DNA from 2 places in the Streptacidiphilus rugosus AM-16 genome. Region 2 is predicted to be linked to the other one. Evidence: riboswitches for the same ligand, from Rfam matches in the RefSeq annotation. Region 2 holds a riboswitch; the other holds the start of a gene.
The links. A riboswitch is a leader RNA that binds a small molecule or an ion and turns the genes downstream of it on or off. The one in region 2 is predicted to bind guanidine.
Positions count from the first base shown of each region.

Region 1 (14,239 bases), on a different contig from region 2:
CGGCGCGAAGCCACGATCGGCGAGGTCCAGGGCGGCGAAGCTGTCCTTCACGGACGCGCCGCCGACGCCCAGGTCGATCCTGGCGAGCAGGTCGCCGGCGTCGGCGTGCTCGGTGAGGGTGACCGCGTCCGGATAGTAGGGCGGCGTGCGGGCCGGGCTGGTCCACGCGTCGAGGCGGAACTCGCCACGCAGCCCGTGGGCGCGGCAGATGGCCTCGCACCAGTCGGCGTTGTTGCGTGCCGCGGCGCGCAACAGGGCTTCTCGAACGTTCTCGGTCAACACCGGATGGATCATCGTCGACTCGGCGCGGCGAGCCAAGCGGATTTCTCCGGCCCCGCGGTTCCCGCCTCCAACTGCTCCGCCGACCGCCCGCCGACCGCGTCGTGACAGCGCTCCTGACATCTGACGGATAGTCAGATACTGTGGCGGCCGGGCCGGTGCTCCCCTCCCGTGGACACCCCGTCCGCCGCAGCAGCGTCGCATCAGGAGGAGATCAGCCGTGGAGTTCGGCATCTTCATCAACGGATTCATCCCCGGCCCGGCCGCCCACGACCGCGCCTCGGAGCACCTCGCGCTGAAGCGCGAACTCGACCTCGCCGTCAAGGCCGACAAGCACAACTGGAAGTACGTCTGGTTCGGCGAGCACCACTCGCTGACCGAGTACTCGCACATGTCCGCGCCCGAGGTGTGCATGGGCTACGTGGCCGCCCGCACCGAGCGGATCCACCTCGGCACCGGCATCAACTCCCTGTCGCCGCGCAAGGAACACCCGGTCCGCTACGCCGAGCGCGCCGCCATGCTGGACCACATCACCGAGGGCCGCTTCGAGTGGGGCACCGGCCGCGGCGCGGGTTCGCACGAGCTGGCGTCCTTCCAGATCATGGACAGCAACTCGACCAAGGCGGAGTGGGACGAGGTCTCACGTGAGATCGTGCGGATGTGGGAGCAGTACGACTACTCCTTCCACGGCGAGCACTTCACCGTGCCGACGCCGCACAACATCCTGCCCAAGCCCTACGGCCACTCCCACCCGCCGATCTGGATGGCGTGCGGCAACCCCGGTTCCTTCGCCAAGGCCGGCTCGCTCGGCATCGGCGCGATCGCCTTCAACTTCGAGCCGATCTACAACCTCAAGGGCCGGATCGAGGCCTACAAGGAGGCGGCCGAGAACCCGGTCGAGATCCTCGGCGACTACCAGAACAACAACGTGATGATGACCAACGCGGTCGTCTGCCTCAACGACCGCAAGCGGGCCCGCGAGATCGCGCTGTCGGCGGGCAACGCCTACATCGTCACGCTGGTCAACCTCTACCACGACACCATGCCCAAGTCCGCCGACGGCATCACCTGGCCCGAGCCGCCGATCGACCTCGGCGCGCTGGGCGGCGAGGAGCTGCTGGACCAGCTCATCGAGGGCGGCTACCTCCTCTGCGGCACCCCGGACGAGGTCTGCGAGCAGGTCGCCGCCTACCAGGAGGTCGGCTGCGACCAGCTGGTCTTCGGCATGGCCGCCGGCATGAACTTCGAGGAGCACCTGGAGATGGTCGAGCTCTTCGGCGACCGGGTCATCCCGGAGTTCGACCGCAACCCCGAGCACTCCACCGCGGCGTACCGGCGCGGCGCGGCCGGACCCAAGTACCCCTCCCACAACGGCCCGGTCGACCCTGACCTGAAGCACACGGTGCTGCCGCTGAGCGCCATCCTGCCCGTCCAGGACTGAGCGGGCGCACGGGCCGGAGGCCGCCTCCCCCTGGGGGAGGCGGCCTCCGGTCGTCGCGTCGTCGGTTCCGCGTGGTCAGTACTGCGTCGTCACGGTGACGCCGCTGAACGCGGTGTGGGCGTAGAGGCTGAGGTAGCGGTAGCCGGCCGTCTTGTTGGTGACCGTGATGGTCTGGACGGTTCCCGCCTTGGTGGAGGCCGAGGAGTGGTGGCTCGGCGTGGCCCAGCCGGTGGCGCTGTAGTAGAGGTACGGGTTGCCGGTGCCCCCGGACGTGGTGATCGTCAGGTTCGTGGTGCCGGCCGGGAGGTAGAGGTAGAAGTAGTCCAGGTTCCCCGCGGTCGCGGACTGGTTGCTGCGTGAGCAGTTCTGCCCCATCACGCGGGTGTCGGCCGCGGTGCACTGCGGCGGGGTGACCGGCTGCTGGCAGGCTCCCGCGGCGCAGGCGGTCAGCCAGCTGTCGAAGTCGGCGTCGTAGCCGGTGCCGATGCCGTTGTAGACGGCGTAGCCGCCCGCGTAGTCGCCGGTGCGGAAGTGGCCGAGCATGGAGTAGACGTCCTGCGGGTGGCGCTCCAGCATGTAGCGCACCGCGAGGTAGCCCCACGGGTAGGTGCGGGTCACGTCGCTGTTCTCGTAGGTGCTCTGGAACAGCGTGCTCAGCGCGTAGGTGTGCTTGGCCGCCTCGGTGACCGCCTCGTCGTCGGTGATGCCGCGGTAGGAGTACGAGTCGTACTCGGCCACGCCCTCGATCCACCAGATGTCGGGGACGGTGACCTGCTGGGCGAAGTCGCCCTTCATGTCGTAGCGGGCGTCCAGGATGTGCGTGTACTCGTGGTTGAGGTTCCAGATCCCGGCGACGAATCCGTCGTCGGGGCTCTTGATGTACATGATCGACATCGGCTGGTTGGCCGGGTCGGTCGGGTCCCCGGTCAGGGTGATCCCGCCGTTGTCGGTGTCGACGTCGAAGATCGCGCCGGCGTAGGTCTGGTAGTCGTTCCGGCTGGCGAAGACGACCAGCTTCACCGTGGACTCGTACTGGCCGGGTATCGGCCCGTTGTCCTTGACCACGTTGTGGAAGAAGGCGTCCTCGTTCAGCACGCTGGTGCAGGCCGCGGCGAGGTCGGCGGCGCTGAGGGACTGCGCCTGGATGGTGTGGGTGGAGTCGCAGGCGTGCGTGATGGGCAGCACCGCCGCGGTGAGCTGGGCGGGCAGGTTGCAGACGCCGTAGTAACCGCAGTTCGCGGCGTCGTAGTAGTTCGCCTGCGAGGCGACGGCGACCCACAGCGGCGCGGTCGGGCCGGTCATCGCGGTGGCGTTGAGCACCCCCTTGACCAGCGGCCTGACCTTCGGCTGCAGCGCCGTCTGGCCGGTGAAGCGGGCCAGGTCGTTGCCGGCGTTGGCGTCGACGTAGGAGTCGCCGGTACCGAGCAGGGCGGTGTGGTTCAGTGCGAAGGCGTCGAGGGTGTCGATGACGCTCGGGTCCGCGGTGACGGCGCTGACGAAGTCCGGGTTCCAGTTGCCGCGCCACAGCGGGGTGAAGACGTTGTTGACGGCCGGGGTCATGGTGCCGGTGGCGTCGTAGCTGCTGCTGTCGAAGGCGGTCAGGATGCGCTTGTAGACGTCCAGGTAGTGGGCCTGGTCGTCGGCGCTGTCGGTGAGGGTGATCACGTCGCCCAGCACTCCGCCGTTGGCGGCCGTGACGTCGGCGGAGTGCGGGTCGGCGAAGAAGGCGTCCATGCCGGCCTGCGTGGCGGCCGTCAGCGAGGCGTCGTAACTCCCCACCGCGGCACTGTTGTTGAACTGCACGTAGTAGCCGGCCCGGAGGAAGAGCACCAGCTGCCAGACGCCGGTGGAGTCGTCGCCGGGGTAGGCCGGGGCGGCGGCGGTGAAGGCGTCGGCGACGGTCAGCATCTGCGACTCGTCGAACACGTTGCCGGCGTCGGTGCCGGTGAGGCCGAAGAGCGTGTTGATGCAGTCCGTCGAGGAGGCCTCGACGAAGGAGACCAGCGCCGCGCCGGTCCGGCCGCCGAAGTCCGCCGGGGTACAGGAGGCCGCGGCGGCGCGGGCCGTCAGCCGGGCGTGCACCCCGGCATGGGCGGCGGTCTGCGCCTTCGACGGGCTCTGCGGGCGCAGGTGGGAGTGGTCCGTCCTGCCGGGCTGGACGGCGGGCTGCTCCGACCCGCCGGTGTTCCTGCCGAGCGGCGCGGGGGTGCGGGCGAGCCGCTGGGCCGAGGCGGCCGGGGCGGCCGCGGTTCGCGGCGTCCGGGCCGAGGTGGCCGCGGCGGCCGGCGGCGTCAGGAATCCGGCGAGCGCGACGGCGGCCGCGAGGCCGCTCGCCACGAGTCCGGGCAGGGTGGAGCGGTAGCGCATCCTTACTCCATTCACGGGCAGATGCGCCTCAAGGGAGGGGTGCTGAGGCGTGGCAGGGACACTTCCAGCACGGACCCGCCGTCACAATACCGTGTGACATAGCACTTTGCTCCGTGTGCCATAACACGCCGCCCCGTGTTCACGTCCCTGACGCCCACGCCTGGAAGTGCGGCGCGCGGGAGAGCAGGTCGTGGTGCGCGGCCGTGGCGGCGCCGAAGAGGCTCTCCACGACCTGCTCGGCCACGCCGTCACGGCGCCAGGCCAGCACGTACCGGCACCAGACCGGGGTGCCGGTCAGCGGTTTGACCAGGACGTCGGCGATCGGCCGCAGGGTCGCCTGCACCAGCGAGACGCCGAGTCCGTCGGCGATCATCGCCTGGAGCTGCAGCCGGTCGCCGATGAACTCGTGCACCGCCGCCGGGCGGAACCCGGCGGCCTCGCAGGCCTCGTAGAACACGCCGGGCCAGCCCGCGCCGTCGTCCGGGGTCACGAACCAGGCGTCCTGCGCGAGGTCGGCGAGGGAGACCTCCGACTGGTAGCGCAGGCGGTGCCGGGCCGGCAGCGCGACGAAGCACGGCTCGGTCACGATCCCGCGGTGCGCGACCGCGTCCGAGTGACGCAGCGTCAGCCCCGGGTAGTCGGCCGCGATCGCCGCGTCCACCTCACCGCGCTCCAGCAGCTCCACGATCGTGGAGGAGGCGTAGACACTGCTGACGGTGAGCGCGACGTCGGGCATCCGGCTCCTGGCCCGTACCACCGTGCCGGACAGGATCGAGGAGTTGGTGGCCGCCAGGCGCAGCGTCTGCCGCACCGCCCCCGCGCCGGCCTGCGGGCGGCTGCCGATCGCGTCCGCCCGCGCCAGCACGTCCCTCGCCTGCCCCAGCACCTCCATGCCGTACTCCGTCAACGCCACGCCGGACGCCCGGCGTTCGAAGAGCGGCTCGCCGAGGAAGCGTTCGATCCTGCGCAGTTGCGTGCTGATCGCCGGCTGCGAATGCCCCAGCACCGCCGCCGCGCGCCCGACACTGCCCGCGTCGGCGATCGCGCACAGCACCCGCAGGTGCCGCAGTTCCAGTTCCATCGGCGTTCCCTCCCCGTCCCCCGTCGGCAACCCCCATGAAGGGAGACGGTAGGGAAGGGGCCCCGGTCACGGAAACCGGCGACGGATCGGGGACGTCGGGGAGCATACGGAATCGGTGGCCGGACCTCCGTGGTCGGCAGGCAACGCAGCGGGAGGGCCGACCGCCGCTCCTGTCGGCCCGAGGGCAGCGGCGGGGGCGCTCAGCCTCGGTGCAGGACCCGGAAGCGAGCCGGGTCCGCCGGGTCCCTGTCGGCGACGGCGACGGGAGCCCAGGCCCACTGCCAGGCGCTGACGCCCGGCGCGCGGGAGAAGCGGATCAGCCCACGGGTGCCCTCGACGGCGACCTTCGGCCAGGCTTCGGCGATGCGCGTCCGGTCGGCACCGTGGGATCTCAGCACCTCGGCGAGAACGGTGACCGTGTCGTGGCCCTCGAAGGCGACGAACGACGGGGCCGTGCCCAGCTGCTCCCCGAGCGCCGCCGCGACCCGTGCGCCGCGCGGGCCGAGACGCTCGGGCAGGTAGCGGAGAAAGGGGACCCCGGCGCCGTCGTCGCCCAGCAGCTCCGCCCACTCCGTGAGTTCCGGCTGCCCCGCAGGGGCGCCGACGAGCAGCCCGGCGAGACGCCCGTCGCGGCGGACGGCCCGCACGATCGGGACGGCGGGCTCCGGATGGCCGACCAGGAGCAGCAGGGCGGTGGCCTCCTGTGCGACGAGCTCGTCGCACAGGGCCGCGGGGTCGAGAGCGCGCGCGTCCAGTTCGACGAGGGTGCCGCCGCGCCGAGCCAGGTGCTCACCAAGGATGCCGGCCCCCGACGCCCAGTAGACGCTCGGCTCGGTCGCCACGGCGACCCGCGTGCGGCCTGCGGCGAGCAGGAAGTCCGCGTAGACGCGCCAGCCGTGGGACTGGGCGGGGGCGATCCGCGCGACCCACTCCGTCGGCTGCTCGGTGAGCGCGTCGATCACCGCCGAGGAGCAGAGGAACGGCAGCCCGAGCGCGTCCGCGCGGGCGGCGACGGCCCGGGCGACCACGCTGTGGTACTCCCCCGCCAGGGCCGCCGCACCGAGCGCCGCCAGCTCGTCCACGGCCGCGACGGCCCGCTGCGGATCGGCCGCCGTGTCGCGGACCACCAGGTCGAGCGGGCGGCCTTCGATCCCGCCGGCCTCGTTGACCTCACGTGCGGCGAGTTCCAGCCCGGCGAGCAGGTGCCGGCCCGACTCGGCCCAGCCGGGCCGGGTGAGCGGGGCGAGGACGCCGATGCGGACGGACGCGCCGTCAGGGCGGTGCGGCTCGGTGGACGGTGAGGGCGTAGGCATGTGCGTGGTCTCCCTTGCGACGATGTCCGCCATTGCATCGATCACCGGAGCCGACCGGCAAGCGGATATCCGCGGTCGCGGGCAGGTCCGGCCGGGTCAGGGGCGCTCAGTGGACCGTCTTGAGACCCACCACGCCACCGATGATCATCGAGAGGAAGAGCAGGCGCGGCAGGCTCACCGGGTCGCCGAGGGCGAGCATCCCGTAGACGGCGGTGCCGAGGGTGCCCACGGCCACCCAGACGGCGTAGCCCGTGCCCAGCGGGACCGTGCGCAGGGCGTAGGAGAGACCGGCCATGCTCAGCAGGACCGTGACGCCGAAGACGACGCTCGGCAGCGGACGGGAGAAACCCTTGGACGCCTGCAGGGCGACCGCCCACACCGTCTCAAGCACACCGGAGACGAGCAGGACCAGCCAGGCCATGACGCGACCTCTCGCAGTAGGGGGCGGCGAACCTCACCGCTCTTGCTGCGCCGTCTTGTCCGACCGGGTACGACGCGCTCGTCCGGGGCGGGGCACGCTGTCCGCGACCTCCGCCGCATCGACCGTAACACGGCCAGGATCAGGGGCCTTGTGGCTAGGCTGGGGCCCATGGCGCTGCCGAGGCTGGACCTTGCCGAACGAAGGAACCGGATCGCCGCGCGGCAGCTCGCGCGAAGGGAGACGCCGCTGGCGGTGGCCGACGCGCTGCTGGGCCTGCACGCGACCGATGCCGCGACGGTCCATCTCTCGGTCGCCGCGCGGCTGGAGGTGCCGGGCGCGGAGGCGGTCGGACGGGTGGAGCAGGCGCTGTACGACGAGGTCTCGCTGGTACGGCTGCTCTCCATGCGGCGCACGCTCTTCGTCGTGCCCGTCGACCTCGCGCCCGTCGTCGACTCGTCGACGGCGCGCGACATCGCGGCCAAGGAGCGGGCCAAGCTGCTGGACTTCCTGCGCGAGGGCGGCGGCTGGGACGCCGCGTGGCTGGCCGCCGCCGAGAAGGAGACGCTCGCCGCGCTGGACCGGCTGGGCGCGGCGACCGGGCAGGAGCTCGGCGCGGCCGTGCCCGCCCTGCAGGAGCGGGTGACCGTCGCCGCGGGGAAGCCGTACGAGGCGGTGCAGACGGTCGCCTCGCGGGTGCTGCGGGTCCTGGCCGCCGAGAACCGGATCCGCAGGGACCGGCCGCGGGGCAGCTGGACCTCCAGTGCCTACCGCTGGGTGCGCAGCACTCCCTGGCCCGACCTCGCCGCGGCGGACGCCAGGGCGGAACTGGTCCGCCGCTGGCTCGCCTGCTACGGCCCGGGCACGGAGGCGGATCTGAAGTGGTGGACCGGCTGGCCGCTCGGCCCGGTGCGCAAGGCGCTCGCCGCGGTGGGCGCGGAACGGGTGACCGTCGAGGGAGTCGCCGGCGGCGAGGGCTGGGTCCTGCCGGGCGACGCGGAGCGGACCGCCGAGCCCGCTCCCCGAGCGGCGCTGCTGCCCGCGCTGGACCCGAGCGCGATGGGCTGGCGCGAACGCGACTGGTACACCGACCCCGCCCACGCGGACCGGCTCTTCGACCGCACCGGCAACATCGGCCCGACCGTCTGGTGGGCGGGGCGTGTCGTGGGCGGCTGGGGCCAGGCGCCGGACGGCTCGGTGGTCTGGAAGCTGCTGGAGGACGCCGGCACGGACGCCGTCACCGCCGTCACGGCGGAGGCGGCCCGCACCGCCGAGGTGCTCGGCGGTGCCCGCGTCACCCCGCGCTTCCGGACCCCGCTGGAACGCGAGCTCGGCGCGGGGTGACCGCCCGGGCTACGGGCGACCCGCCAGCAGGTCGCCGATCGTGGCGATGCCCTCCCTGACGGCCCGCTCCCCGACGTCGCCGAAGCCGAGCACCAGCCTGGGCGGGGCGGCGTCCCCCGCCGCGCGGCACCTGGCCATGCCGTAGACGCCGACCGAACGCCGGCGGGCAGCGGTCACGACCGCCTGCTCGTCGAGGTGGTCAGGCAGTTCGGCGACGGCGTGGAAACCCGCGGCGAGCCCGGTGACCGCGACGTTCGGGGCGTGCTCCGCCATGGCGTCCAGCAACGCGCTCCGGCGGGTGGCGTAGACGACGCGCATGCGCCGCAGATGCCGGTCGAAGCGCCCGGACTCGATGAGCTCGGCGAGCGCGAGCTGGTCGAGGGTGGGCGTGCCGCGGTCACTCGTGTGCTTGCGTCGTGCGACCGGTTCGGCGAGTCCGGGCGGACAGAGCAGCCAGCCGAGGCGCAGCGCCGGGGCGAGTGACTTGCTGACGGTGCCGATCGAGACGACCCGGTCGGGAGCCAGCCCCTGAAGGGCGCCGACCGGTTCGCGGTCGTAGCGGAACTCGGCGTCGTAGTCGTCCTCGATGACGAAGCCGTCGTGCCGGGACGCCCAGCCGAGGAGGGCGAGCCGCCGCTCGGGCGCGAGGACGACGCCCGTCGGCCAGTGGTGCGCCGGCGTGACCACGACCGCACGCGCCCCCGTCGCGGCCAACGCGTCCACGTCCAGGCCGTGTCCGTCGACCGGCACCGGCACCGCGTCGAGGCCCGCGGCCGCGGCCGTGGCCCGGAGGGTGGTGGGCGAGCCGGGATCCTCGAACGCGACCTTGCGCACACCCCGGTCGGCGAGGACGTGCAGCACGAGCTGGAGGCCCTGGGCGTAGCCGTTGCAGACGACGGTGTGTTCCGGCTCGGCCGCCGCGGACCTGACCCGGCGCAGGTATCCGGCCAGTACCTCGCGCAACCGGGCGCTGCCGCGCGGATCCCCGTAGTCGAGCAGCGCGGTGGGCATGGTGCGGGAGGCCTCGCGCGTGGACCTGAGCCAGTCCTGCATCGGGAACGAGCCCAGGTCCGGCACGCCCCAGCGGAAGTCCGCGACCAGCCGGGGCTTCACCGCGGGTGCGGTCGGCCGGGCCGGCGGGACGACGGCCCCGACCGCGACCCTGGTGGCCGCGCCCGGGCGCGTCACCAGGTAGCCCTCGGCCTGCAGTTGGGCGTAGCACTCCTGGACCAGTCCGCGCGAGACGCCCAGCGAGCGGGCCAGACCGCGCGAGGAGGGAACCGCCTCGCCGACCGCCAGTCGGCCGGTGCGGATCGCCTCCCGCAGCGCCGCCTCCAATTGGGCGAGCAGCGGCCTGCGACTGGTCCGGTCGAGGGCCAGCAGCAGCTCGGGCGAGGAACTGGACCACTCAGGAGGCATGGAACTGGAGCTTACCGGCGGTCCGGTCGCGCCCTTAGCGTGCCTCTGTGACCGAGATCGTCGACGCGGCCCCGGGGTCCGGGCTCGGCACGCCGCTCGGAACGCCGTTCGGCACGCCGCTCGACACAGGCCGGTTGACGACCATCACCACCCATCGAACCGAGGAGCACTCGTGCAGCACCATCCGCGCACCGACACCGGGGTGAACCCGCCCGGTGACGTCGACGGACAAGGTTTCCGTTGCCTCCGTGACGTCACTTCGGCCTCCCTGCCCGGGATCGACGCCCGCACCGCACCTGCGCCGCCCCCGACCGACGTGAAGTCCCCCTTTCGGTGCTCCCGTTGATCCTCCTCACCAAGGACCGCCCTTGAACGCCTTCTCGAACGTCGACGCCAGCGGACGGGCCGCCGAGCTGCTGGACTACCTCGACCACGCCGACCGCGGCCTGCGCGCCCCCAAGGCGGCGCTGCGTTCCGGGCTGGATCTCGACCCGGGCAGCCGCGTACTGGATCTCGGCTGCGGAGGCGGGCACGAACTGGTGGCGCTGGAGGAGGCGGGCATGGACGCCTACGGCGTCGACACCAGCGCCGCCATGCTCGCCTCCGCCCGCGACCGTCTCGCCGCGCTCGGCCGTCCGGCACGGCTCGGCCAGGCCGACGGCGCGGAACTTCCCTTCCCCGACGGCTACTTCGACGGCTGCCGGATCGAGCGCGTGCTCCAGCACGTGGCGAACCCGGCGGCCGTCCTTCGCGAGGTGCGCCGCACGGTGCGGCCCGGCGGGCGGGTCGCACTGCTGGAGCCGGACTGGGCGTCCTTCACCCTGGCCTCGGCCGATGCCCACGCGGCCCGGTCGGTGGCCGACCAGGTGGGCGCCGACATCACCCACCGGGACATCGGACGGCACCTGCGCCGTCTGCTGGTGCAGGGCGGGTTCACCGAGGTGCGGATCGAGGTCGAGCTCGTCGTTCACACGTCCCTGGAGGACCTGTCCCGCATGGTGTCCTTGGAGCGCGCCGCCGAACGGTCCTGCGCGAGCGGCCTGCTCGACCGCTCCCGCGCCGCGGAACTGCTGCGGGAGCAGCGCCGTCTCTCCGACGCCGGCGCCTTCCACAGCACGATCAACCGTTCCGTCCTCGCCTGGGCCTGCCGTCCCTGAGCCGACCGCGGTGAGCGGCCGTCAGGCTCCGAGGGGAGTCCTGACGGCCGCTCACACGTGCTGTGCCGACGTCAGGTCAGGTGCACCGAGGCGTCGTCGATCAGGAAGGCGGTCTGGCCCGTCGTGGAGTGGGAGACCAGCTTGATGCCGACCGTGGCGCCGAGCTCGTTGGTGATCCACGGGGTCAGGTCCAGGTTCTGCAGCTGGTAGCCGTTGGTCGCGTTCTGGTTGGACCAGGTCTTGACCACGCCGATCTCGTTGCCCGAGTACTGGTCGTAGAGGACCAGGGAGAGGGTGTCGGCGGCGGAGCCGCTCGGGGCCGTGCCGGTGATGTCCAGGTAGAACGAGAGGTTCTCGTGGTGGTAGCCGGGGGTGGTCTCGACCCACTGCGTGATCGAGTCGTCCTGGCTGGTGTTCTGGCCGAGCCACGCGTAGCCGTTGCCGGTGCGCGCCTGGTGGGCCGTGGCCGTGGTGATGACGTTCCAACTGCTCTCGTTCCACACCGTGTGGTCGTAGCTGCCGTTCTCGAAGCCCGCGTCGTTGAGCTGCTCGATCGGGGTGCACCCGACCTGCGGGCCGTTGAAGAACCCGAACCACGAGGTCTGCGACTGGCTGTGCCCCTGGGCGTCGGTCGCGGTCACGGTGACGGACTGCCAGCCGGTGGTCGACGTGCTGCCGGTGATGTGACCGCTGTTCGGGTCGATGGAGAGACCGGCGGGCAGACCCGAGGCCACGTAGGTCAGCCTGCTCGACGCGGAGTCGGACGCCAGCATTGCGACGTCGATCGGCGTGTTGGTGGGCAGGGTCTGGTCACAGGGCTTGGTGAGCAGCACCTGCGAGGTGTTGGCGAAGAGCGGGTCGTCGCCCGTGCAGTTGTGGTCGTAGTTCGACCAGGTGGTCTGCACCGGGAAGACGCCGGTCGAGAGCGTCAGGTTGAACAGCCCGCCCATCGTCCCCTGCGGGATCCAGGAGCACTTGTCCGCGTTCTCCTGGCCCGTCGCGTCCGTCCAGGCGCCGACCGGGTTGGTGTCGCTGATCGTCTCCATGTACTCGTGGCCGCCGATGATGCCGTAGCCGTCGAGGTGACCGCGCTGGCCGCCGTTGATCCAGTTGGTGCCGCAGTACTTGTTGTCGGTCAGGTACGGCATCAGCGTGTAGGCGACGGTGCCGTAGCTGCTGCGCTGGAAGGTGTGCCAGGCGCAGTAACCGAGCTCCTGCCAGTGGTCGGAGTCCGCGCCGGGAACCGTGTTGATCACGTACTGGACGTTGCGGTTCTGGTTCGGCGTGGTGTTCCCGAAGTGCTGCGCGGCGCTGAGGGCCTCGGCGGCGATCTGCGGCTCGGTGGCCGCGCCGGGCGCGGCGGCCGCGTTGTCGTACCAGACCCCGGCCAGCGTCCTGCCCGCGACCGGGAAGCCGACGTGGTTGGCCCCCGCCGGACAGGAGGCGCTGCCCGCCGCGATCCCCTCGCAGTACTGGGTCGGCACCTTGGACCAGGTGTCGGTGCCGCTGCCCAGGCCCTTGAAGAATTCCTGCTGGTAGGGGGCCGCGCCCTCCGGGTCCCCGCTCAGGGTGACGTCGCCGGTGGCCGGGTCGGTGCCCTGGGCGCCCCACTGGCTTCCCCAGTAGACCAGGTAGACCTGCGGCGGACCGGTGGTGACGCCGATCGAGTCCTGGCCGCCGCGGTAGGTGAGGTTGAGGTCGTAGTTGTTGTAGGGGCGCGGGCGGATCTGGGCGCTCTTCGTCGCGGCGGCGGAGGCGGCAGCGGCGGCGGCCTTCTCGGCGGCCTTGCGCACGGTGAAGGTGTGCTGGTTCAGCATCACCTGCGGCTTGGTCTCGATGCTCTGCACCCAGACGCCGTTCACCTGGATCCAGCCCTCGTCCGCGGGGTGGGCCCGCTGCGGAGTGGCCTTCGGTGGCGTGGGGGCGGGCTTCGGCTTGGGCTTCGTCGGCTGCGGCAGGTGGGCCGAGACGGCCGAGCCGGTCGCGACCGGAGGCGTGTACGCGGCGGCGGTGCCGACCATGCCGACGGCGGCGACGCCGAAGGCCAGCGCGGCGACGAGGCCGCGCCTGGCCGACGAGAGCCGGCGGGGACGGGGTGTGGACACAGGGGTCCTCTCGGGAAGGGATGCACGGGACGTGAAGGAACGGTGCGTCCGGGGGCCCTGACCCGAAGCAGTGCTATGACACATGTCACGTGGTATTCACGTCAAGACCTCCGCGCGGCCGATTTCGCGTGACCAGGGAACATGTGACATGCCACCAGCTGGCAGGGGCTACCACAGCGGGCTTCCCTTCCCCGTCTCAGCCGAGGGCGGCCTCGTAGGCGTCGTGCAGCGGCTGCCACTCCCGCGTCAGATCCCAGGCCGGCCAGTCGACCTCGCCCCCGTCCAGCGCCTGCCCCAGGTAGTCCAGATGCACGTGCCAACCGGCGAGCAGCAGCGCGGGCTGCTCGATCGGTGACGGCAGGGTCGCGCTGAACGCGAGCGCGGAACCGCCACCCTCGTCCGTGAGCTCGAACCGCACCCGTCCGTGCGGATCGAGGTCCAACTGGAGCAGCGTCGGCGGGTCGTAGGCGGTGACCGTCCCGGTCGCGATGGCGGTCCGCCCCTCGGCGTCGCTGTTCAGCCACCTCAGCACGACGGACCCGCCCTCCGCCGGATCCAGGCGGTCCGCGGCGGCGAGCCAGGTGCGCAGCAGCGGTCCTCGGGAGAGGTAGGGCCACACGGCCGCGACGGGGTGCGGGTAGTGCCGGTAGAAACACACGGCCTGGTGCGCGGCGTCGACGGCGACGATCTGCCCGTCGATCTGAGGTTCGCTGGACACCCTTCGATTCTCCACCAGAGCCCACCTGAGAGCCTGCCGACACAGGGCCGGTTGCGCCCGCGCGCCTGAGGGAGGTGCGACTACAGCAGAGCCGCGAGTTCACCGCGGGAGGCGACGCCCAGTTTCGGATAGGCCTTGTAGAGGTGGTAGCCGACCGTCCGCGCGCTCAGGAAGAGCTGGGCGGCGATGTCGCGGTTGGACAGGCCCGAGGCGGCCAGCCGGACGATCTGGGACTCCTGGGGCGTCAGCCCCGTCAGCGGACCGGACTCCCGCGGCTCGGCCGCGCCCGCGCCGGTCGCGTCGAGCTCGGCCCGGGCGCGGTCCGCCCACGGCGACGCGCCGAGCCCGTCGAACGCGCGGGCCGCGGCGCGGAGCGGGCTGCGGGCCTCCGCCTTCCGGCGGGCCCGGCGGAGCCACTCGCCGTAGAGAAGCGCCGTACGGGCCTCCTCCCACGGGCGCCCCGCCCCGGCGTGGAGCGCGAGGGCGTCGAGGTAGAGCTGCTCGGCGTCGTCGTCCGACGCCGTCAGCGCGCGGCAGCGCAGCACCAGCGCGCGGGCCCAGGGCCGCCCGCCGCGCTCGGCCCACCGCGCGAAGCGC
Region 1 is NZ_JQMJ01000004.1:4,385,004-4,399,242, forward strand. Features, by position in the region: gene BS83_RS29090 (hypothetical protein) at 1-282, opposite strand, end outside; gene BS83_RS29095 (LLM class flavin-dependent oxidoreductase) at 500-1,720, shown strand; gene BS83_RS29100 (M9 family metallopeptidase) at 1,796-4,087, opposite strand; gene BS83_RS29105 (LysR family transcriptional regulator) at 4,227-5,168, opposite strand; gene BS83_RS29110 (ABC transporter substrate-binding protein) at 5,369-6,481, opposite strand; gene BS83_RS29115 (DMT family transporter) at 6,588-6,902, opposite strand; guanidine-III (ykkC-III) riboswitch at 6,947-7,005, opposite strand; gene BS83_RS29120 (winged helix DNA-binding domain-containing protein) at 7,071-8,243, shown strand; gene pdxR (MocR-like pyridoxine biosynthesis transcription factor PdxR) at 8,253-9,662, opposite strand; gene BS83_RS45800 (hypothetical protein) at 9,710-9,868, shown strand; gene BS83_RS29135 (methyltransferase domain-containing protein) at 10,031-10,819, shown strand; gene BS83_RS42315 (Ig domain-containing protein) at 10,891-12,924, opposite strand; gene BS83_RS29145 (SRPBCC domain-containing protein) at 13,121-13,642, opposite strand; gene BS83_RS29150 (AAA family ATPase) at 13,723-14,239, opposite strand, start outside.
Region 1: linked by a shared signal. The riboswitch ahead of BS83_RS29115 (DMT family transporter) and the one ahead of BS83_RS01800 (Ohr family peroxiredoxin) in region 2 are both predicted to bind guanidine.

Region 2 (14,239 bases):
TGCCCACTCCCGGACACGGCCTCTTTGTGCAGTACGCCGAAGGCCTGGACGCCGAGGAGCACCGCGGCCTGCTGCTGCCCCTGGAAGGAACCTTCCTGGGGGCCGCGTTCACCGGGGGCCGCACGGCCACCAGCACGGATGTGAGCCAGGACCCCCGCATCATCACCGGACTGCCGCGCTGGCAGGGCTTCGGCCCCGCCGTCGCCGCCCCGCTCGGTAGCGGTACCTGCCAGCCCCGCGGCGTCCTCCTGATCGCCCGTCGCACGGGAGGCCATCCCTTCACACCCGAGGAGACGACGCCTCTGCAGGCGTTCGCCGACCACGCGGCGCTGGCACTGGAAATCGCCTCCCGCCGCCGCGCCGCCGAAGAGCCGTAGCCCGCCGCCGGTGATCTCGGCGCGAGGGGCTTCCGCCTCTGCCGGGCGGTGTCGAGGGAAGGCGGGCGCGATCGTCCGATGGTGCGAGCCACCACGGGGGTAGCAGTGGCCCGCACCGTGCTGACGCGTCAGCACAGCCCGGTCTGGGGTCCGCTGGGGGAAGCGGCCCCTCGGGCTACTCCACGGTAATAGACGTGTACGCGCCATGGAAGGCCGCATCCCGGTCACGGCCCCGGAGCATCTCCCGTGCGGACGACGGCTCGCGACGCCTGCCCCGTGTCCCTGCCGCGCCCTGGCCCGTCAGGCCGTGGAGGCGTCGAGCGCAGCCGTGAGGTGCGCGAGCTGGGCGTGCAGATCGGCCGCCTGCTGCGAGGTGAGGCCGGTGGCCCGGGCGAGGCGCAAGGGCACCTCCCTCCCCCGGTCCTTAAGTCGAGTGCCTTCGGCAGTGGGCTCGACCAGGACGGACCGCTCGTCGCGTGGGTCCCGTCGGCGCGCGACCAGGCCGGCGGCCTCGAGCCGCTTCAGCAGCGGTGACATGGTGCCGTAGTCGAGGCGCAGCAACTCGCCCAGCCGTTTGACCGGGAGCGGGCCGTGCCGCCACAGCGCTGCCATCACCAGGTACTGGGGGTACGTCAGGTCCAGGTCCTCCAGCAGGCGGCGGTAGACCCGGTCGAAAGCACGCGCCGTGGAGTGGACTGCGAGGCAGAGGAGCCCGTCGAGCTGGAGCTGGTCGAGGTCGACGGGAGCAGCAGGCGGCGCGGGGTGTTGGCTCATGCTGCCGATGGTACGACGCGAGCCTTCATTTTCATCGCACCCGATTACCTTGCGCACGATTTAATTGTATGCAACTATCGTGTTCGTACGGCGGACGGACCGCCCCGAAGACGAAAGGTGACCTCGTGGACCCGCTCTACGTCGCCGCAGCCACCGCCAACGGACGCGAAGGCCGCGCCGCCAGCACCGACGGCACCCTGGACCTGGCCCTCGGCCTCCCGGTCGCCCTCGGCGGCAACGGCCAGGGGACCAACCCCGAGCAACTGTTCGCACTCGGGTACGCCGCCTGCTTCGCCAGTGCACTCGCCGCCGTCGGCCGCGAAGCCAAGATCGACACCAAGGACGCCTCCGTCACCGCCGAGGTCGGCATCGGCAAGGACACCGACGCCGGCTTCGGCCTCGCGGTGACCCTCCGCGTCGAGCTTCCCGACCACCTCCACGGTGACCAGGGCAAGACCCTCGTGGAGACCGCCCACGCGTTCTGCCCCTATTCCAAGGCCACCCGCGGCAACATCCCGGTGCAGCTCGTCATCGAGTAACACCTCATCTGCGGGCCCCTGACTCTCCGCCAGGGCCCGAAAGAGTTTTAAACCCCCACCCCCACGCCCCGCTTGCAAGGACACCTCTCATGAAGATCCGCCGTTCCGCCACCGCATTCGGCCTGACCGCAGCTCTCGGCGCCACCGCATTCCTGAGCACCCACGCGTCAGCCGCCTCCCCCGGCCCCGACTCGGCCGGCACCACCGCCCGGCCCACCGTGGTCCTCGTCCACGGCGCATTCGCCGACGCCTCCAGCTGGGACGGTGTCATCAAGGACCTGCAGCAGCAGGGCTACAAGGTGGTCGCCCCGGCGAACCCGCTGCGTGGCCTGCCGAGCGACTCGGCCTACCTCGCCAGCGTCCTGCACAGCATCCAGGGCCCGATCGTGCTGGTCGGCCACTCCTACGGCGGCGAGGTCATCACCAACGCGGCGGCCGGCGACCCCCAGGTCAAGGCCCTCGTCTACATCGCCGCCATCGCCCCGGACAAGGGCGAGAGCGCCAACGACATCCTCGGCAAGTTCGCCGGCAGCCAGCTGCCCACCGCCCTGACCAACGTGTCCTACCCCAAGGCCGACGGCACCAGCGGCACCGACCTGTACGTCAACCCCGACAAGTTCCGCGCCGCCTTCGCCGGAGACGTCCCGGCCACCACCGCAGCCGTCATGGCCGCCACCCAGCGGCCCATCGACGCCACCGCCCTCACCGACAAGAGCGCGGCCGCCGCCTGGAAGACCATCCCCAGCTGGTACCTCGTCGCCGACGCCGACAAGACCATCCCGCCGGCCGCCGAGCGCTTCATGGCCAAGCGCGCCCACGCCCACACCATCGAGATCAACTCCTCCCACGCCGCAGCCGTCTCCCACCCCGACATGGTCGCCGGCCTCATCATCGACGCCGCCCGCAGCACGCAGAAGTAACCCGCCCAGGCGGTCCCCCCAGCACGGCGCGCCCACCTGGTACCAGCACCAGGTGGGCGCGCTGGCACCGGGCGCACCGGGCCGCGATCACTCCCGGCGCCACTTCGATCGGCGCATCGGCGACCGAGCGGCCCAATCCGAGCGGACCCCCCAGAACGCACGCCCGACTGCCCCATCGGGCAGTTCACCGAGGATCCAAGGACGGACGATGCCGCCACGGCCATGCCATCGCTCAGGAGAGGTCAGCTGATGCAGCGTACGGTTGTCGTCGCCCGCAGCGGACGGGCCCTTCGCCAGGCACAGGTGTCCCGCCGCCGCACCGCGCTGCGCCGGGTCACCCTGAGCACACTCGGCCTGGGCGTGGCCGCCGGCGCCACGACCTTCGGACTGGGCCTGGCCTACGCACACACGCCGAAAAGCGACTCCCAGCCGAACACGGGGCTCGTGTCGGTGCCCGCCGCACCCGGCCGAACGCCCGGTGGCAGGACGGGTGCGAACCCAAGCCGGACGGCCGCAGCCGGACCCGTCAGTCCGCGTCCGACCGCGAAGGACGCCGTACGGACCGGGCCACCGTCGGCAAACGCGCCCACCGGCCACGCCTCTGTGTCTGCAGGCACCCGGACGGCCACACCGCCCCGGGCCCCCGCCGCACCGGTGGTCTCACCGAGCGTCCCGGCATCTCCCCCGCCGCCACCTCGGGCAACCGCACCGACGCCCCCAGCACCTCAGCCATCACCGCCGTCGCAGGCGGCACCACAGGCGCCGTTGCCCCAGCAAGCTGCCCCCGTGGCACCGGCCTACACGCCCGCCACCCCTCCGGTACCTGCTCCCGCCGCGACGATACAGCCGGCGATGACCACAACAGGTGGCTCGTGACACCCTCCTGACCCGCCCGCCCCGATGGGTGCACCCAGTCTCAGAGGTACCCCAAGGATCCGAAGACCACGAGCGCTGCCGCGTCCACGGCGAAGATGGCACCAACGGTCACCACCTTCGTCGAGACTCGTTTCATGTCGTGCACCCAGAAGCAGACGACGAAGAAGGGGAGATAGCCGACCAGCCAGATGAGATAGGGGCAACCGGCCTGCCACCAGGGCCAGTCCCAGGTAAGGACCCCTGCCGCGTGCAAGAGCAGTTCCACTCCGACCGAGAGCGCGGCATTCACCGCCGCAAGGAGCCATCGGTTGGGGACCCCCAGCACACGCTTGGCCGGATCGGGCGGAAGCATCTTCGCGGCCGCGACTCCCATGATGGCGAACATGAAGCAGATCTCGATGTTGAGGCCGATCAGGATCTGGTAGGCCGTCTTCCCGACCGCGCCCCAGACGGGTGCCCGACCGGTGAAATGGGAGACGAGGGCGTTCCAGATCTCGTTGAACCAGTCCATGCCCCACAGGGCCAGCCCGGCCAGAGGAATGCTCCAGTTCCGGCGCTGTACCTCGGCGGCGTAGATGTAAATGACTATCAGCAGCAGCGGGACCACGTACCACTGGAACAGACCCGGATCGCGTAGAAGCAGCAGGGCTTGGCGGGCATGGTCCGTCATCGGCATCTCCATGATTACCAGTCAGTAGGCTGAGCATCATGGTGCCCTTCTGCCGCACTCGTCCATAGCGCGAGGATCCGAGGTCCCTCACTCACAAGGCTGCGGCCTACGGCCACACGACTGACTCCCGCGTGTCCGGCCTTGGCCCCGGAGGGGCAACGCGCACACTGAAACCGGGACGCGACCCCGGGCCGGCGCGAGCGGGCCGATGCCTGCTTCGCAGACCTGCCCACGCCTTGGAGGGATCCCGTGGCGACTCCTGCTTCTGCGAACTACCCGTCACTCACGGGGGCGTCCGGCATCGTCTCGTGGCCGGGGGTCGCCTGCCCTGCGCACCGGGGGCGGGCCGGCGAACGGCTGGTGAACGCACGCTTGTCATGTACTCGTACGCGCCGTTTCGGTCGCCGTTGTCCGGATCAGATTGGGTAGGGTGAGCGGTGGCCGGATGTCGGCCCCGGACGAGACGCGCCGTACCCGGTTATGCACGACGACGCACCGCGCCGCCCTCGTGGCGTTGGACAGACCCGCTCCGTGGTGGATCGGGTCGGCGTCTCGTGAAAGGAAGACCGACGTGACCGTTGAGCTGACCAGGACCTTGTACACCGCCACCGCGAAGGCCCTCGGGGGCCGCAGCGGCACCGTCGTCACCGATGACGGGCGGCTGACCGCACGCTTGGCGCCGCCCCGCAAGAGGGTTCCGGAGGCCACCAACCCGGAGCAGCTGTTCGCCGCCGGATTCGCGGCGTGTTTCGGGTCCGCGCTGGCCGAGGTGGCCGGGGACAGCAGTTTGGACGCCACCACCGCGCGGGTCACCTGCCAGGTGGAGCTGGGCACGACTGCCACGTCTGCCGGTTACGGCCTGGCGGTGACGCTCTCGGTGGCCGTTCCTGGTTGGAAGCCCGCCGACCTGCTGCCGTTTTTGCACAAGGCCGACGCCACCTGCCCGTACTCCCAGGCGGTACGGGGCAACATTCCGCTGTCGCTCGTGGCGCTCGACGCGGACGAGGTCGGAGACGAGGGCTGATGACGCGGCTGCCCTCCGGAACGGACGGCTCCCCTGCCGCAGTGGTGGTGGGTCCCTCCGCGCGCGGCGCCTGGCGGCGGCTCGGGATCAGCCGCAACGGCGGTCAGCTGCTGGAGGAAGCCGAGGCCGTCTGGCTGCAGGTCGGAAACGTGTACGCGGACAGTCGCGGCTTCGCGGGGACCACATCCTTCGACGGGTCTCAGGTCCGGTTCCACCACGAGGTGGGTGAACCGGGCGACGACGTGGGCAGCCTGTGCTGGGACGGGGAGAACCTGGTCGAGACCGGATCGAACCTTGACGGAAGCACCTTCCTTGAGATCTGGACGCCGCTGCCCGGCAGCGAGGGCGAGACCGGCTCCTGGCGCGCCGAAGGCTGTCAGGTGGTGCGGGTGGGGCGGCATGTCGTCCATGTCGACGGCAGGAGCGGAACCTACCTGTTGACCACGGCTCCCGGGTCCGATCCTGAAACCCGGGACCCCGATGTCGTCCGGGATCAGATCGGGCCACCGCCTTGACGGCCACCGCTTCGAAGGCGGCCCCTTCGAAGCGGTCGCGGCCGCGGGCCGAACGACCCGCGGTGTCGGCGGCAGAGCTGGACTGATCCACCTCCTTGTCCGTTTCTGACCATCATCTTTCCGGTTGCGATCTTGTGCCTTCGCGGCGGGCACCGACGATGGAGAGAGCAAGCGGACGCTCGTCCGCCGCGTCATCGCACAGCGGGAGATGTCATGGACAACAAGGACCTGGTCCTCCAGGCTGCCGGGGCCCTCTTCGGAGAGAAGGACCCCTCGGCCGTGGACCTCTGGGTCGCCGCCGACTACGTCCAGCACAGTTCGCTGGCCGCCGACGGCCCCGAGGCGCTGCGCGCCCTGGTCTCCTCGCTTCCGGACGGGTTCCGCTACGAGGGTGCCCGGGTCATCGCCGACGGCGACCTGGTGGCCCTGCACGGCACGTACCACGGCTTCGGCCCGGCCCCGCTGGTCGGCTTCGACCTGTTCCGGGTCGCCGACGGCAAGCTGGCCGAGCACTGGGACGCGCTGACGCCGCTGGTCGAGGAGACCGTCAGCGGACGCACCCAGACCGACGGCCCGGCCCTGGCCACCGCACCTGAAAAGACCGAAGCCAACCGGGCCCTGGTCACCGAGTTCGCCCAGAAGGTCCTGGTCGGCGCCGATTACTCCGTGCTCACCGACTTCATCTCCACCAAGTCCTACCACCAGCACAACCCGGAGGCCGGCGACGGCCTGGACGGGTTCGGTGCCGCCGCCGCGCGCTGGGCCGAGCAGGACAAGAACCTCGTGTACAAGACCATCCACCGGGTGATCGCCGAGGGAGACTTCGTGCTGGTGCAGTCCGAGGGCGAGTTCGGCACCCCGGTCGCCTATTGGGACCTGTTCCGGGTCGCCGACGGCAAGATCGTCGAGCACTGGGACGTCATCGCCCCGATCCCCGCCGAACTGCCGCACGGCAACGGTCTGTTCTGACAGGCGAACAACCGCACCCCACGCGCCGCCGTGCCGTCCGCACCGACCGACGGCACGGCGCGCGTCGTTCCCCTCTTCCGGGCACGCCCGGCCGCCCGGCAGGAACCCGCACGATCAGGAGTACTACCCCGTGGACACCCGCGCGCTGCCGCTTGCGGCCTACCGCAGCGCCGTCTCTCTGGACGAGCCGTACCGACCCGCCGCCGCCCCCGCCGCGGCCGGTGAGCCGTCCGATCTCGCCCGCCGCGCGCTGCGCCTGCTCGCCCAGGATCCGGCCGTCGCGCGAGCCGGCCTGCGCCCGGAAGACGCGGACGAGCGCGGCACCGCGCGAGCCCTCCCGCTCCTGCGCGCCGTCCTCACGATCCGGGAACCGGGTCCGCTGCCCGCGCAGACCGTCGAGATCCTCGACGCGCTGCTGACCGGTGAGCGGCAGCACCGACAGATCACCAAAGCCGTCAAACTGCCCTCCATCGCCGCGCAGTTCCCCGAAACGCCCTACCGGGCCGCCGGGCAGACCGCGCTGTGGCGGGGGGACATCACGGGGCTCGCCGCCGACGCCGTCGTCAACGCCGCCAACCGGGCGCTGCTCGGCTGCTTCGTCCCCGAACACCCGTGCATCGACAACGCCCTCCACAGCGCCGCCGGCCCCGCGCTGCGGGAGGACTGCCACACCATCATGGCTCTGCAAGGCCATGACGAGCCGACCGGCACCGCGAAGATCACCCGCGGTTACCACCTGCCCGCGGCCTATGTCCTGCACACAGTCGGACCCATCGTCAACGGCCTTCCCGGGCCCGACCACGAAGTACAACTCTCCGCCTGCTACCGGGCCTGCCTGGAGCTGGCCGCGGAGATCGACACCATCCGCACCGTGGCCTTCTGCGCCATCAGCACCGGCATGTTCGGGTATCCCAAGCCCGCCGCCGCGCGCCTGGCCCTGCAGACAGTCGCGGACTGGCTGGAGACACATCCCGGCCGTCTCGACCGTGTCGTGTTCAACGTGTACGGCGACGACGACCACGCCGCCTACGTCCGCGCCCTGAGCGAAGGAGACCCAGCCCCGTGAGCCGCCCCGTTGCCACCCCCTCCCCGACCGACCCGGAGCACATCGCCGAGACGGTCCGCACCTGGCTCCACGAGGCCGACCGTGTGCTGATCACCTCAGGAGCCGGGCTGAGCGCCGCCGCCGGCTACGACTACGACGACAGCGCGCGCTTCAAGGAACTCTTCCCCGCCCTGCACCGGCTCGGTCTGCGCTCGCGTTACCTCGTGGGCATGCCGCTGCCGCCCGCGCTGCTGTGGGGCTACTGGGCCGTCCACATCGACGACATCCGCTTCAGCGCCCACCCCAATCCGCTCTACCAGCAGCTGCACAGCCTTGTCGGGAAGACAGACCACTGGGTGATGACCTCCAACGTCGATGCGCTGTTCGCCCGCAACGGCTTCGATCCGGATCGGGTCTTCACGCCGCAGGGCGACTACGGCCGCTTCCAGTGCTCCATCCCCTGCACCCGCACCACCTGGGACAGCAAGCCCCTGGTGGACGCCCTCCTCGCGTCCTACGACCCGGCGACCGGCACCATCACCGACCCCGACGCCCTCCCACGCTGTCCCCACTGCGGCGCAGACGTGCAGATCAACGTCCGGATCGGCCCGGAGTTCGTCGACGACTCCTATCTCCCGGCCCTTCGCGGCCTGCAGGACTGGTTGCGCACCACGCCCACGGACGCCCGGCTGCTCGTCCTCGAGTTCGGCGCGGGCTTCAGCACCCCCGGCGTGATCCGCTATCCCGGCGAGGGCATTGCCCGCCGCTTCCCGAAGGCCCGATTCGTCCGGGTGAACCCCGACCACCCCGAAGTCCCGGCCGACCTCGGGGCGCGCGCCCTTCCGGTTCACAGCAGCGCCGCGCAAATGATCGACATGGTCCGCCGCGCCACGCCCGACCCCTGTCCCACGTCGAGCCCTCAGTACTGAACCGCTCGACACCGTCATAGGATGCCCCTGAACCGGGCTCCACGTCTGGAAGGCCTTCACCGATGAGGTTGTTCGTGACCGGCGCCTCGGGATTCCTGGGTCGCCGCTTGGTCGATTCGCTGACATCCGCGGGACACGACGTCTCCGTGCTGGTGCGCAGCGTGGACCAGGCGCCGCCCGGCACCCGGCCGGTGGCTGGCCGGCTGGAGGACATCTCCTCGTGGGAGTCCCGGCTCGAGGGGATCGACGCCGTGGTCCACCTCGCAAGCATCATCGACCGCTGGGGACCGTGGCAAAGGTTCGAGACGATCATCGTCGAGGGGACCCGGCTCCTGCTCGATGCCGCCGACCGGCACGGAGTGCGCCGCTTCGTGCACATCAGCAGTGAGTCGGTCATGCAGCATGGCCAGCCCCTGATCGACGTCGACGAGACCTACCCTCTCCCCGCAACCGCCAGCTCCTTCTACGGCCAGGCCAAGCTGCTGGCCGAGAAGGCAGTCCTGGGCCACCGGGGCGACATCGAGACGATCATCCTGCGCCCCACGTACATCTGGGGACCGGATTCGCCTCCCCTTCACGAGCTGGCCGACCGCGCCAGGGCCGGCACGATGCCTCTCATCGACCATGGACGCCACGTCATCGAGCACATCCATGTCGACAACGCGGTGGCCGCCACCACACTGGCCCTGACCCATGGGAAACCGCGGGGCGTGTACCTGATCACCAACGGTGAGCCCATGTCCGCGCGCGACTTCCTCTCCGGGGTCCTCGGTGCGCTCGGGGCCCCATTGCCGAGCCGCTCCCTCCCGTCGGCTCTGGCCTTCCCCGTCGCCCGCGTGGGAGAGGGCGTGTGGCGGGGACTGCACCTGTCGGGCCGTCCCCCAGTGACCCGCTTCGAGGTCGAATTCCTGGCGCTCCCACGCAAGTTCGACATCACTCGCGCACGGAGCGAACTTGACTACCAGCCGAGGACGACGTTCCAGGACGGACTGGCGGGCCTGGCCCGGCACAGCTGATCCGCGCCTGGCGCCGCGTCCCGGCTGTTGACTGCCTCCCCGCCCTAGTGACTCCTCCCTCGCGTAAACGCCGGGGCTTCTCGTTAAGCCAGTGCGGCTTCGCGACAGGCAAGCCCGGCCCGTAGAACGTTGATTGCTCCCACCGTGTCCGCGCGCGCTGTGGCCGCAGGACTGACAGTGGAACTTCTCCTGGGTGGGCCGGTTCTCCTTGGCGACGTGCCCGCATGCCGGGCAGGTCCGGGAGGCGTTGCGGGGGTCCACGGCGATAACGTCTGGCCATGACCTGCTCGGTCAGCTTGGGCGGACCCATGGGCCCCGGCTTGCCCGGCACCAGCGCGGCTGGCCCGCCCGCGTCCAACACGGCAGCGATCACATAGAAGGTCTGGCCGCAGAACCCGAACGCGGCGGCCGCCCTGGCACCCCGTCCACCCGACCGACGTACCATCTCGTACTTGGCTTCCACCAGGTCCAGCGGATGGCAGAACGCGGTGCAGATGAACACCTCGTCGACCACCGTCTGCGGCCGCGGGTTCAGCGTCCTCGACTCCCGCAGGGCCGCCGTCGCCATTCGAGCGCACCGCAGCCATCACGCCTCCCCGTCCTCCCGATGCCCCGCCGCGAACGTAGCGACGACGAAACGCAGCCGCTACTCTCGCCAGTGCCATGCCAGCCCGGTGTGCGAGCGAGACGCAAGGGCTGGCCAGTGGTCGCGACTGCCCTTATCTGACTTCGTTAACCGGTCGTTGAACTTGGAGGTCCACCATGCACGGCTTTCGCAAGGCTTCCAGCGCGTTCCTTCTGGCAGCGCTGACCACCGGCGGGATCATGCTGACGGCCGCTCCGGCGGCTCACGCCGACGTGATCCCCTCCAGCTGCACGTACAAGTTCGGCGTCGTGAACTACCAGGCCCGCGTTTTCGCCACCTGCGATGCCACCAACTCGAACCCGTGGGACGTGCGCGTCGAATGCGTGAACCCCGCCGGCAGGATCACCTGGATCAACGGGACGGTCTCCTACGGACCCGGGTCCTCGCTCGGCCAGTGCCCGGTCGCCACCGAGATCGACGACGTCTACCCGCAGAACCTCTGAGGGTCTGCACGGCCTGGACAGTCCCAAAGCCTGCGCGCCGCCCGCCGCATCACCATGATGCCGCCGGCGGCAATTTCCCCCTCGGGCTGACTACCTCGCTCTCCTCCTCACCGAGCTCCTCACCAGCTTCAACCCGCCCCGGCGACCACGCTCCAACCGCGAAGCGTCAAACGGATCAGCTGCCGGTAGGCGGGGTCGCCGCTCCTCGCTTGATTTTTATGCTGTCGACGTGATCTTGGCGAGGTGGGCTTCGAGCGTGGGTTCGCGTTTCACGGTCTTCCCGACGTCGTAGCGAAGAGCGGGCCTCCGGTTCGTGTCGGGTGATTGTCCCGCCGGGGTTCCGTGGTCGTGGGGTTTCTTGATGAGCGCAGCCCGCCTCGGCCACCCCCAACCCGAGGGCGCGGGCGGCTGTCGTGGTCCTGGCCGAGTACTCGTGGCTGCCACCGGCTGCTGATCCAGGAAACGGTTTTGTGTACGCACAGGCGTCTGTTCGGGCAAGAGACGCTGCCTCCGGGCCGGCAGCATGAGCAAACAGGCCTGCGGGGGGCGGTTTGCTCTGGAGGGCTCCATGAACGATTCCGCCTCATCTTCCGGTGCCCCGTCCGGCCCTGACGCAGCGGCAGGCTCTGGTCGGCGCATCAGACCCCCGACGCCCAATCCGGCGCCGCGGACCTCGCCGCCGCTGGCGAGGCCCCGGGATCAGGCTCCGGAGAGAAGGGGCTGAAGGGCAACGCGCTCGGCCTCTTCTCCTCCGTCGCCATCGGTCTCGCCTCCACCGCGCCCGCCTACAGCCTGGCGGCGACACTCGGCCTGATCGTCGTGGGAGTGGGCCTCCAGGCGCCGATCATCACCATTCTGGCGTTCATCCCGATGCTGTTGATCGCCTACGCCTACAAGGAGATGAACGCGGTCGACCCCGACTGCGGCACCACCTTCACCTGGGCGGCCCGCGCTTTCGGCCCGCGCACCGGGTGGATGGGCGGCTGGGGCATCATCATCGCCGACATCATCGTGATGGCGAACCTGGCCCAGATCGCCGGCTCCTACGGTTTCCAGCTCATCGGTCATCCCGGGCTGGCGGCCAGCACGCTGTGGACGACCGTCGCCGGCGTCGTGTGGATCGCGGTGATGACGTTCATCTGCTACATCGGCATCGAGATCTCCGCGGCGCTGCAGCGCGTGCTGCTCTGCCTGGAGGTCGCGATGCTGGCGGTCTTCTCGATCACCGCACTGGTCAAGGCCTACGGCAGCAACGCGCCCGCGACGGCGATCCACGTCCAGCTCGCCTGGTTCAACCCGTTCCACGTGGCCTCCGCGAGCGCGCTGACGGCCGGCATCCTCTCGGCCGTCTTCATCTACTGGGGCTGGGACACCGCCGTCTCCGTCAACGAGGAGACCGCCGACAAGACCAGAACCCCGGGCCGCGCGGCGGTGATCTCCACCGTCCTGCTGCTGCTGATCTACGCCCTGGTCTCCACCTCGGCGCAGAGCTTCGCAGGCGTCGGCGAGAAGGGCATCGGGCTGGCCAACCCCGACAACTCCGGCGACGTGCTCTCCGGCCTCGGCAACGCGGTCTTCGGAAGCACCGGCTTCGGGTGGTTCCTCTCCAAGCTGCTGATTTTCATGGTGCTGACCTCGGCGGCGGCTTCCACCCAGACCACGATCCTGCCGACCGCACGCACCAGCTTCTCGATGGCCCTGCACAAGGCCATCCCCTCGCACTTCGGCCGGGTGCACCCGCGCTTCCAGACGCCGACCTGGTCCACGGTGGCGATGGGCGGCATCTCGATCGCCTTCTACGTGCTGCTGACCCGGATCAGCACCAACGTGCTCACCGACTCGGTCTCATCGGTCGGCCTGGGCATCGCCTTCTACTACGGGCTCACCGGCTTCGCCTGCTTCTGGTACTTCAGGAAAGTGCTCACCCGCAGCGTCAAGGACTTCGTGTTCAAGGGCCTCCTGCCGCTGCTCGGCGGCCTGATGCTGCTCTACTTCTTCTGCTACGCCGCCTTCGACGTCTACGCCGACCCGAGCTACGGCAACACCACCGTCAACCTGCCGTTCTTCGGCGAGACCGGCGGCGTGACCGTGATCGGCGTCGGCGCGATCGCGCTGGGCCTGGTGCTGATGCTCATCCAGTGGGCGGTCCAGGGCTCCTGGTTCCGCCACCCCGACGTCCCGGTCGGCGCGGCCACGCGGGACGAGGAAGCGCAGCCGTCAGGTCGGGCGGGGAGCGTGGCACGCCGGTGACCGATCCAGTCGGCCTGCGATCCCGCGCGGGCGTGCGCAGCCCGCACGTTCGGTAGCTCTGCGGGACGGCCGGAAGTGGGGCCGGTCCGCTCACTGTGCGGGTGAGCGGACCGGCGAGGGCTGCACGTGTCCGGGTAGCGCGCAGCCCATGTCCCGGGGGCTGGTCAGGCGACGGCGGTGAGGGTGTAGCTGCCCGGCGGAAGGTAGTAGGTGCCGGAACTCGCTGGAACGGCCTGGGCCGGGGCGTTGACCGAACCCGGCTGGGAGGTCGGCACGATCACGGTCGCGGTCACGTTGACGGGGACGGTGACCTGCAGTGTCAGCTGGCCGCCGGCGACGGACCAGCTGCTTGTGGCCGTGCCGTACGGGGTCTGGTAGGTGCCGGTGGCCGAGGTCAGTCCGCCGCCGGTTTGCGGGGCGATGAGCAGGGTCTGGTAGCCGGGTGCGGAAGGTCCGATTCCGGCGACGTGCCGGTAGAGGAAGTCGCCGACCGATCCGAGGCCGTAGTGGTTGAAAGAATTCATGCCCGGGTCCTGGAAGGAGCCGTCGGTACGGATGCCGTCCCACCGCTCCCACATGGTGGTGGCACCGCGGCTGATCATGTAGCCCCAGCCCGGGTAGTCGGTCTGCAGCAGGATCTGGTAGGCGACGTCCGCGTGTCCGTTGCCGGCCAGGACCGGCAGGAGGTTCTCCACGCCGAGGAATCCCACCGTCAGGTGCCCGTTGGTGGCGGCGACCTTGGCGGCGAGCTTGTCGGCGGCGCGTTGGACCAGGGCCGTGGGGACCAGCCCGAAGGCGAGGGCGAGCACGTAGCCGGTCTGGGTGTTGTTGCCGACGGAGCCGTCCGATCCGATGTACCTGCCGGCGAAGGCGGCCGCCACCTGATCGGCCAGTTGGCCGTAGGAGGCGGCCTGCGCCGTGCGGCCGGTGGCTGCGGCCATCCGTGACACCAGGCGTGCGGCCCAACCGAAGTAGGCGGTGCAGATGAGGTCGTGGGGCGTGTCGTCGCTGACGTTGAGCCAGTCGCCGTACGTGGTCTGGTTGCGGATGAGGTTGCTGCCCGCGGTGTTGTGCAGGTAGTCGACCCAGGCGGACATGGCCGGGAAGTGCTGGTCGATGATGCGCACGTCGCCGAAGCGCTGCCAGAGGTTGTGGGGGATGATGACGCCCGCGTCGCCCCAGCCGGCGGTGCCGGAGCCGCTGAGCACGGCGGGTGCCACGTCGGTGAAGGCGCCGTTCGACTGCT
Region 2 is NZ_JQMJ01000001.1:392,347-406,585, reverse strand. Features, by position in the region: gene BS83_RS01825 (GAF domain-containing protein) at 1-377, shown strand, start outside; gene BS83_RS01820 (MarR family winged helix-turn-helix transcriptional regulator) at 678-1,151, opposite strand; gene BS83_RS01815 (Ohr family peroxiredoxin) at 1,277-1,690, shown strand; gene BS83_RS01810 (alpha/beta fold hydrolase) at 1,780-2,610, shown strand; gene BS83_RS01805 (hypothetical protein) at 3,527-4,168, opposite strand; guanidine-III (ykkC-III) riboswitch at 4,591-4,653, shown strand; gene BS83_RS01800 (Ohr family peroxiredoxin) at 4,728-5,180, shown strand; gene BS83_RS41215 (hypothetical protein) at 5,180-5,695, shown strand; gene BS83_RS01790 (nuclear transport factor 2 family protein) at 5,909-6,664, shown strand; gene BS83_RS01785 (protein-ADP-ribose hydrolase) at 6,795-7,730, shown strand; gene BS83_RS01780 (SIR2 family NAD-dependent protein deacylase) at 7,727-8,638, shown strand; gene BS83_RS01775 (NAD-dependent epimerase/dehydratase family protein) at 8,713-9,654, shown strand; partial or broken gene BS83_RS48710 (zinc ribbon domain-containing protein) at 9,738-9,924, opposite strand; gene BS83_RS01770 (hypothetical protein) at 10,417-10,743, shown strand; gene BS83_RS01765 (APC family permease) at 11,464-12,993, shown strand; gene BS83_RS01760 (family 78 glycoside hydrolase catalytic domain) at 13,158-14,239, opposite strand, start outside.